One region of the Psychrobacter sanguinis genome, then DNA from elsewhere that is predicted to be linked to it. Evidence: riboswitches for the same ligand, from Rfam matches in the RefSeq annotation. Region 1 holds a riboswitch; the other holds the start of a gene.
What was found. Region 1 has a riboswitch for thiamine pyrophosphate ahead of thiM (hydroxyethylthiazole kinase). Riboswitches for the same ligand answer to the same signal wherever they lie in the genome.
Positions count from the first base shown of each region.

Region 1 (3,588 bases):
TTTATGAATTGCTAATCGAAAGCTTCGGTTAGCAATTTTTGTTATAAGCTACTGGCTATTTTTAGTCCCGTAATTGTAAATACTTTGTGGCGGTGTTCGCACTACTACAATAGAAAACCAGCCCAAACTATCGCACTTACAGCACCCTAGACCTAGGGTGTTGGGGTGTTTTTTTATTTATTTGTTCATCTATTTATGTATATGAGGAAGATGATATGCAACGTTACCCTATGACTCCGCAAGGACATGCTGCGTTAGAGGCAGAACTTAAGCAACTTAAGACTGTGGATCGTCCCCGTATTACTGCATCAATTGCAGAAGCTCGCGAGCATGGCGACTTAAAAGAAAATGCTGAATATCATGCGGCTCGTGAGCAGCAAGGTTTTTGTGAAGCGCGTATTCGTGATATCGAAGCCAAACTTTCAGGCGCTCAAGTCATTGATCCAACAACATTACCTCGTGAAGGTCGTGTTGTTTTTGGCGTAACGGTAGTGATTGAAAACTTAGACACTGAAGAACAGAAACGCTATCAAATCGTTGGTGATGATGAAGCAGATTTTAAAAATAATAAAATCTCGGTTAACTCTCCTATCGCTCGTGGCTTAATTGGTAAATCTGAAGGCGATGAGGCACGTATTGAGACACCTAGTGGTGTGGTTGAGTTTGAAATCATCGAAGTTATTTATCAATAATTATTGAATCTTAATAATTATTTATCCTCCCTCCTCTTTCCGCTAGAGTTCAATATTTACAGCAGTTGTAAGCCAATATTAACGATAATTGTTGTGATATTGAACTCAATCGTCACTTGCATGTAGTGCTTAATTAATGTTAAGTTACAAAACCACTACATTGGTAAATCAAAATGTGACACTTGGTGTGTATCTTTGTCACTTATAGTTTTACAGCGATTATTGATAATCGAAGCAAGTATTCATTAACCCCCTTACTTTGTTAATTAAGTTTTTAATTACGTATTATTTTAATAGTAAATGCATGATCTTTTGTGGCTCCATTACATTAGATAAATGCTTACGAGGCAATTATGAAGAAATTCTCATCAGCTTTATGTGCATTAGCTTGCATGGTAGGAGCTACTAATCTAGCTCACGCTACTGAATCAAAGCAAACTATCAGCGTCAAAAGCTCAAGCGATATCGACAGCGTCCTCAATGAGTTAGCACGTAAACAAAACCAACCAACTTCTTTACTACAGACTTCTTTTGAACCTTCTACACTTTCTACCAATAGCTCATTAATTAGCGCCAAAGGTTCTAGCAAAGCCAGTCAAGATAACGACGATGTTTTGTCACACTTGACCTTAGTGGCTTCAAATGCAGTAAATAAATTCAAACAAAGTGGTAGTGCCTCTTGGTACGGTGGTAAATTCCACGGTAGAAAAACTGCCAGTGGTGAACGCTTTGATATGAACTCTTTAACCGCAGCTCACCCTTCTCTTCCTTTTAACACCTACCTAAGAGTAACCAACAAAGGTAATGGTAAGAGCGTTGTGGTAAAAGTAAACGATCGTGGTCCTTACCACAGTAACCGCATGTTAGACTTGTCTTATGCAGCTGCCAAACAAATTGGCTTAGTGAGCCGCGGCATTGCCAACGTTACTATTGAAAGAGTGGGCTCGCCTTAATCTAGTTACTATACATTTTTTTAGATATTAGATAAGATAATAGTTACATTTATTATTTGGACTGTTAACACTCTGCCTACTCAACTGTTGAGTATGGATATAAAAAGATCTGCATTGCAGGTCTTTTTTTTGGTCTGTACTTTATAGCCTGTACTTTACGGCTCGTATTTCAGAAATTTTTTCTATGACTTACTTCTATGAATGATTTTTTATGGCTTTAATCTTAAAGTGACACAATAACATGAAGATTTAATGAATGGCTGAACACTCAATACCTAAAGCATGAAACTTGTGATTGAGCAGCAAGTTAGTTATGATGTTTTAGCTAAAAGGTTTTATGTTATTCACAGGGGCGCCCCTAGGCTGAGAAGAACCCTTTGAACCTGATCCAGATTATACTGGCGTAGGGAGTGTATAGCAGTTGCAGTAGTCCTAATTTTTACCTCCCCTCTCTACTGTGTTGCTGTGTGTTTCTAGCGCCCTCTTTGTCCATATGGAGGGAAAATGCAACCTCAAGTTATCCATTCTTGTTTTACTGCCTTCAAAAACACCGCCCCATTGGTCCATAATATGACCAATGATGTGGCCCATAATACGGTGGCAAATATTCTATTGGCTGCTGGGGCCTCACCAGCCATGGTACACGACCTTAATGAAGCCCCTGAGTTCGTCAAGCTTGCTGCAGCCCTTTCATTAAATATCGGCACCCTGACTGAGCCAATGTTGCAAAGCATGCTGATCACTGCAGAGATTGCTCATACCCGCCATATTCCTTGGATATTAGACCCTGTCGCCGTAGGCGCTACCCAGTTTCGTCAACGTGCCTGCACTGAACTGTTAAAGCTCAAGCCTGATGTGATTCGAGGCAATGCCTCCGAGATACTCGCATTGGCAGGTATGCACAGTCGTACTAAAGGCACAGATAGTGGTGACAGCGTGGAGAGAGCCAAAGAAGCCGCGCAACAACTCACCCAATATGCAAAAGTGGTAGTAGTTACTGGGGCTATAGACTGGGTCACAGACGGCAGTCAAAGCTACTCGGTTGATCATGGTCACCCAATGATGACCCAAGTGACTGCTTTAGGTTGTGCCTTGACCGCATTAATAGGTGGGTTTATCGGGGCTAATACCTCAAAAACAGAAGACAATAAGTCTAATAACCACCTATTACTAAATGCAGCTACCACTGCCTTATGTTACTACGGTCAAGCCGGCGAAATCGCTGCCACTACTGCAACTGGGCCTGGTAGCTTTTACGTTAATTTTTTGGATGCTTTATATAACCTAGACGTAGATACCTTAGTCGAAAATTCAAGAGTAACCCGATCATGACCAGCAAAACCAACACTTATAACCCTACTCCTGACATTGAGAACCCTCAAAGCTTTTCAAGCCCTCATGGGTTATCTAGTTCTCAGAGCCTATCTAGCCCTCAACGCTTACTTAATAAGGAGGGCTCATCGCTTAAACTTTATCTAGTGACTGATAGCGTCATGTGTCAACGCTTAGGTTTAATCGAAACCGTTTGTAAGGCCATTGAGGGTGGCGTCAGCTTTGTACAGCTACGTGATAAGCAGGCTAATGACGATCAACTTTATAAAATAGCGTGTGAGCTAAAAGAAGCGATTGCAGGACGGGTGCCCTTAATCATTAATGATAGAGTGTCCATTGCCAAAAAAGCCAGTCTTGATGGCGCTCATATAGGTCAAGGGGATCTTAGCGTCAGTGAAGCACGTCAAATACTAGGACCTGAGGCTTGGCTTGGTTTATCGATTAATACCCTTGCTCAGTTGGAGCATGCCCATAATAACTATTTGTCTGAACTTGATTATTTTGGTCTAGGTCCCGTATTTGCCACCTCTACCAAACCTGATCATGCGAGCCCCATAGGTATAAAGGGTTTGAACGTACTGGCTCAAGCTAGTCACTTACCTACCGTGGCC
Region 1 is NZ_CP085990.1:3,122,038-3,125,625, forward strand. Features, by position in the region: gene greA (transcription elongation factor GreA) at 216-692, shown strand; gene LK453_RS13115 (septal ring lytic transglycosylase RlpA family protein) at 1,046-1,645, shown strand; TPP riboswitch at 1,984-2,072, shown strand; gene thiM (hydroxyethylthiazole kinase) at 2,150-2,977, shown strand; gene thiE (thiamine phosphate synthase) at 2,974-3,588, shown strand, end outside.

Region 2 (3,588 bases), 1.4 Mb from region 1:
TTCTACGCCTAGATGTTCTTCCAAAATTTTATTGCGTTAATTTGTTCCAACCATTCATTAGATTACAGGTATTACCTATGAAAAAACTTTTTGGTGGTGGTTCAAAAAGTAGGCTGACATTAGACATATCCATGATTGATGTAAAAGAAAGCTAAATCAAAGGCTTTAAAGTGATTTTCCAGCTTTTTAGAAAAGTTACAACTTCGCCTAAATGCTCGCCTTACTCGATGTCTGATAGTGCAATTATTACCTTCAATACCGACCGTGAAAAACTTGCCAATGACTTGGGTAAAGCCCTTAAAACCGGTAACAAAGCTATCCCAGGTATCACTAGCGATTCTAGCACAACTTACGCCTAAGGCTTGCAGTTTAGCTTTAAGCTTTTTGACAGTGTTAAGGTCTCGTTTTCCCCACACATAGGCAACAATTTCACCTGTGTCACGGTGATAGGCATAAATTAGCCATTGTTTGTTGGTCTTCTTGCCTACGAATGTCCAAAGCTCATCGACTTCAAGACAGTCGTATTGCCTTTGCTTGGGGGTTATTTGGTAGTGACACTTTTTTAGGGTGGCCAGTACTTTGCCTTTGCTGATTCTCTCAACGCAAGCGATGTCTTTTATGCCACTGCCTCGAACCATAAGATGGCGTATTTTGCTATCTTTTTGGGAGTGACAGCCTTGGTACGTTAAGGCATGGTCGCCAATAAACTGCCGTTTGCAGTCTTTGCATTTATAGTTTTGTTTACCATAGCTTTTGAAGCCATTTTTCTTTATACTGTCACTTAGACAGGCTGGGCATTTGATGTATAGTGTGATTTGCATTTCACTATTTTATCAATTTCTCAGCCTGTTTTTTTTCAGCCTACTTTTTGAACCACCACCAACTTTTTATGCCATTTACGCTGATGTTAGCTACGATGTTAACAGTGCCCGCCAATGCAGGTATGGCCTCGTGGTATGGTCCAGGCTTCCATGGTAAAAAGACTGCATCTGGCGCTATTTATAATATGTATGCGATGACTGCAGCTCATAAATCGCTTCCTTTTGGTTCCAAAGTAAAAGTAACTAACCTAAATAACAACAAATCCGTGGTCGTTAAAATCAATGACCGTGGTCCATTTAAGCCAGGTCGTATTATCGACTTATCCAAAAAAGCCAATCAGATGATTAGCTGTAACTTATGCAAAGTAGATGTGGAAGTGTTAAGAAGGGGCAAGTAGCCTCGGTATTGTCCTTATGTCACCGCGCCAATTCGATAAACGCCAACTATTAAGTTGGCGTTTTTTATGGAGAGAAGGTTTGGAGTAGTGATAGTTTAATTGAAGTGAGCTTTAGTTGAATTGAGCACTGTTAATGTTTTCAAAGTTTGATAAGATAGCCCTATCATCACGATCATTAAGACTCGGGGTGCAGACCTTCTTTTTTAACTAGTAGCATTACTACTCGCTACTGTCTCTAAAAAAGCGTCTGCTGAGACATCACCCGTTGAACCTGATGCGGTTAATACCGCCGTAGGAAAGTCATTGCAACTCCCTTATACCTTATATAGACCTGTTAATAGTCATAGCGTACCAAAGCTATGTTCTAATTTATGTAATAAGTAGCTGGTTTATTCCGGCATGCTATTGTTAGGCTTTGTATTCTTATAGTTTGTTCCTTTCTGACATACAACTCTTAAGCAATAGCTATAATCCTTACATAAAGTCGATTATTAGAATTTAATATATTAAAGGGTACTAATAGATATAAGCTGTCTTAGTTGACAAAGCCTGCACTCACCGAGTCTTTATTTTTATAAGGTTTACACTTCTAAACCAAATTGGCATTACGCCATTTAGATAAAATAAGGACCATTCCATGAGTAACTTAGCAAGCACAGTCAAAACTCCTGCTCATCGCAGCTCTACAGATGAACGCTTTGATGAAGAAGCACGCGACTTAACTCGCAACCTACCCGCCTCAAAAAAAGTATATATCGAAGGCTCACGTCCTGACATCCAAGTACCCATGCGCGAAATCACCCTAACAGACACGCCTACCGGTGGGTTTGGATTAGAAAATGGCGAAAAAAACCCTCCTTTTTATGTTTATGACACCTCTGGGGTGTATACCGACCCCAATGTCGAAATTGACTTGACCAAAGGCTTACCGAAACTGCGTGAAAAATGGATTGAAGAACGCGGTGACACCGAGCGCTTAGAAGGCTTGTCTAGTAACTACGGCAAAGAACGTGCCCGCGATATTACCACCGCCAACATACGCTTTGCTCATATTGATAAGCCACGCCGGGCAAAATCAGGGCGCAATGTGACCCAGATGCACTACGCTCGACAAGGTATTATTACCCCTGAAATGGAATATATCGCCATTCGTGAGACCCAAAAGCAAAATGAGCTAACTGACCTGCGTCAACATGCTGGTGAAAGCTTTGGCGCCAACACTCCTAAAATAATTACTCCTGAGTTTGTCCGTGATGAAGTGGCAGCCGGTCGTGCCATTATCCCTAACAATATTAACCATCCCGAATCAGAGCCAATGATTATTGGCCGTAACTTCTTAGTGAAAATTAATGCCAATATTGGTAACTCAGCTCTAGGCTCAAGTATTGATGAAGAAGTGTCAAAGATGACCTGGGCAACTCGCTGGGGCGCGGATACCATCATGGATTTATCCACCGGTAAAAATATTCACGAAACCCGTGAATGGATTATCCGTAACTCCCCTGTCCCTATCGGTACGGTACCTATTTATCAAGCCTTAGAAAAAGTTGATGGCGTCGCTGAAGATTTAACGTGGGAGATTTTCCGCGATACTCTTATTGAACAAGCCGAACAAGGGGTGGATTACTTTACCATTCATGCCGGCGTGCTACTGCGTTATGTCCCATTAACTGCCAAACGCTTGACCGGCATCGTATCCCGTGGTGGTTCAATTATGGCCCAGTGGTGCTTAGCGCATCATAAAGAAAGCTTCTTATACACTCACTTCGAAGACATCTGTGAAATCATGAAGCAGTATGACGTTGCTTTTAGTTTAGGCGATGGCCTACGCCCTGGCTGTTTGCAAGATGCCAATGACGAAGCTCAGTTCGGTGAGCTACGTACTTTAGGCGAATTAACACAAGTCGCTTGGAAACATGATGTCCAAGTTATGATTGAAGGCCCTGGGCATGTCGCAATGAACCGTATTAAAGAGAACATGGACCTACAGCTTGAAATGTGTCACGAAGCGCCTTTTTATACCCTTGGTCCATTAACCACAGATATTGCACCTGGTTATGACCATATTACCAGTGCTATTGGTGCGGCTATGATTGGCTGGTTTGGTACGGCCATGCTGTGCTATGTAACCCCCAAAGAGCATTTGGGCTTGCCTAATAAAAAAGATGTCAAAGATGGCATTATCACCTACAAAATCGCCGCTCATGCCGCCGACTTAGCCAAAGGCCATCCTGGTGCACAGGCTCGAGACAACGCTTTATCCAAAGCAAGATTTGAGTTCCGCTGGGATGATCAGTTTAATTTAGCTTTAGATCCTGATACGGCGCGTGAATATCATGATGAGACCTTGCCAAAAGACGCTCATAAAT
Region 2 is NZ_CP085990.1:1,179,296-1,182,883, reverse strand. Features, by position in the region: gene LK453_RS04980 (IS1 family transposase) at 120-821, opposite strand; gene LK453_RS04975 (septal ring lytic transglycosylase RlpA family protein) at 917-1,219, shown strand; TPP riboswitch at 1,393-1,534, shown strand; gene thiC (phosphomethylpyrimidine synthase ThiC) at 1,857-3,588, shown strand, end outside.
Region 2: it holds a riboswitch for thiamine pyrophosphate, as region 1 does, so the genes downstream of both, thiC (phosphomethylpyrimidine synthase ThiC) here and thiM (hydroxyethylthiazole kinase) in region 1, are expected to answer to the same signal.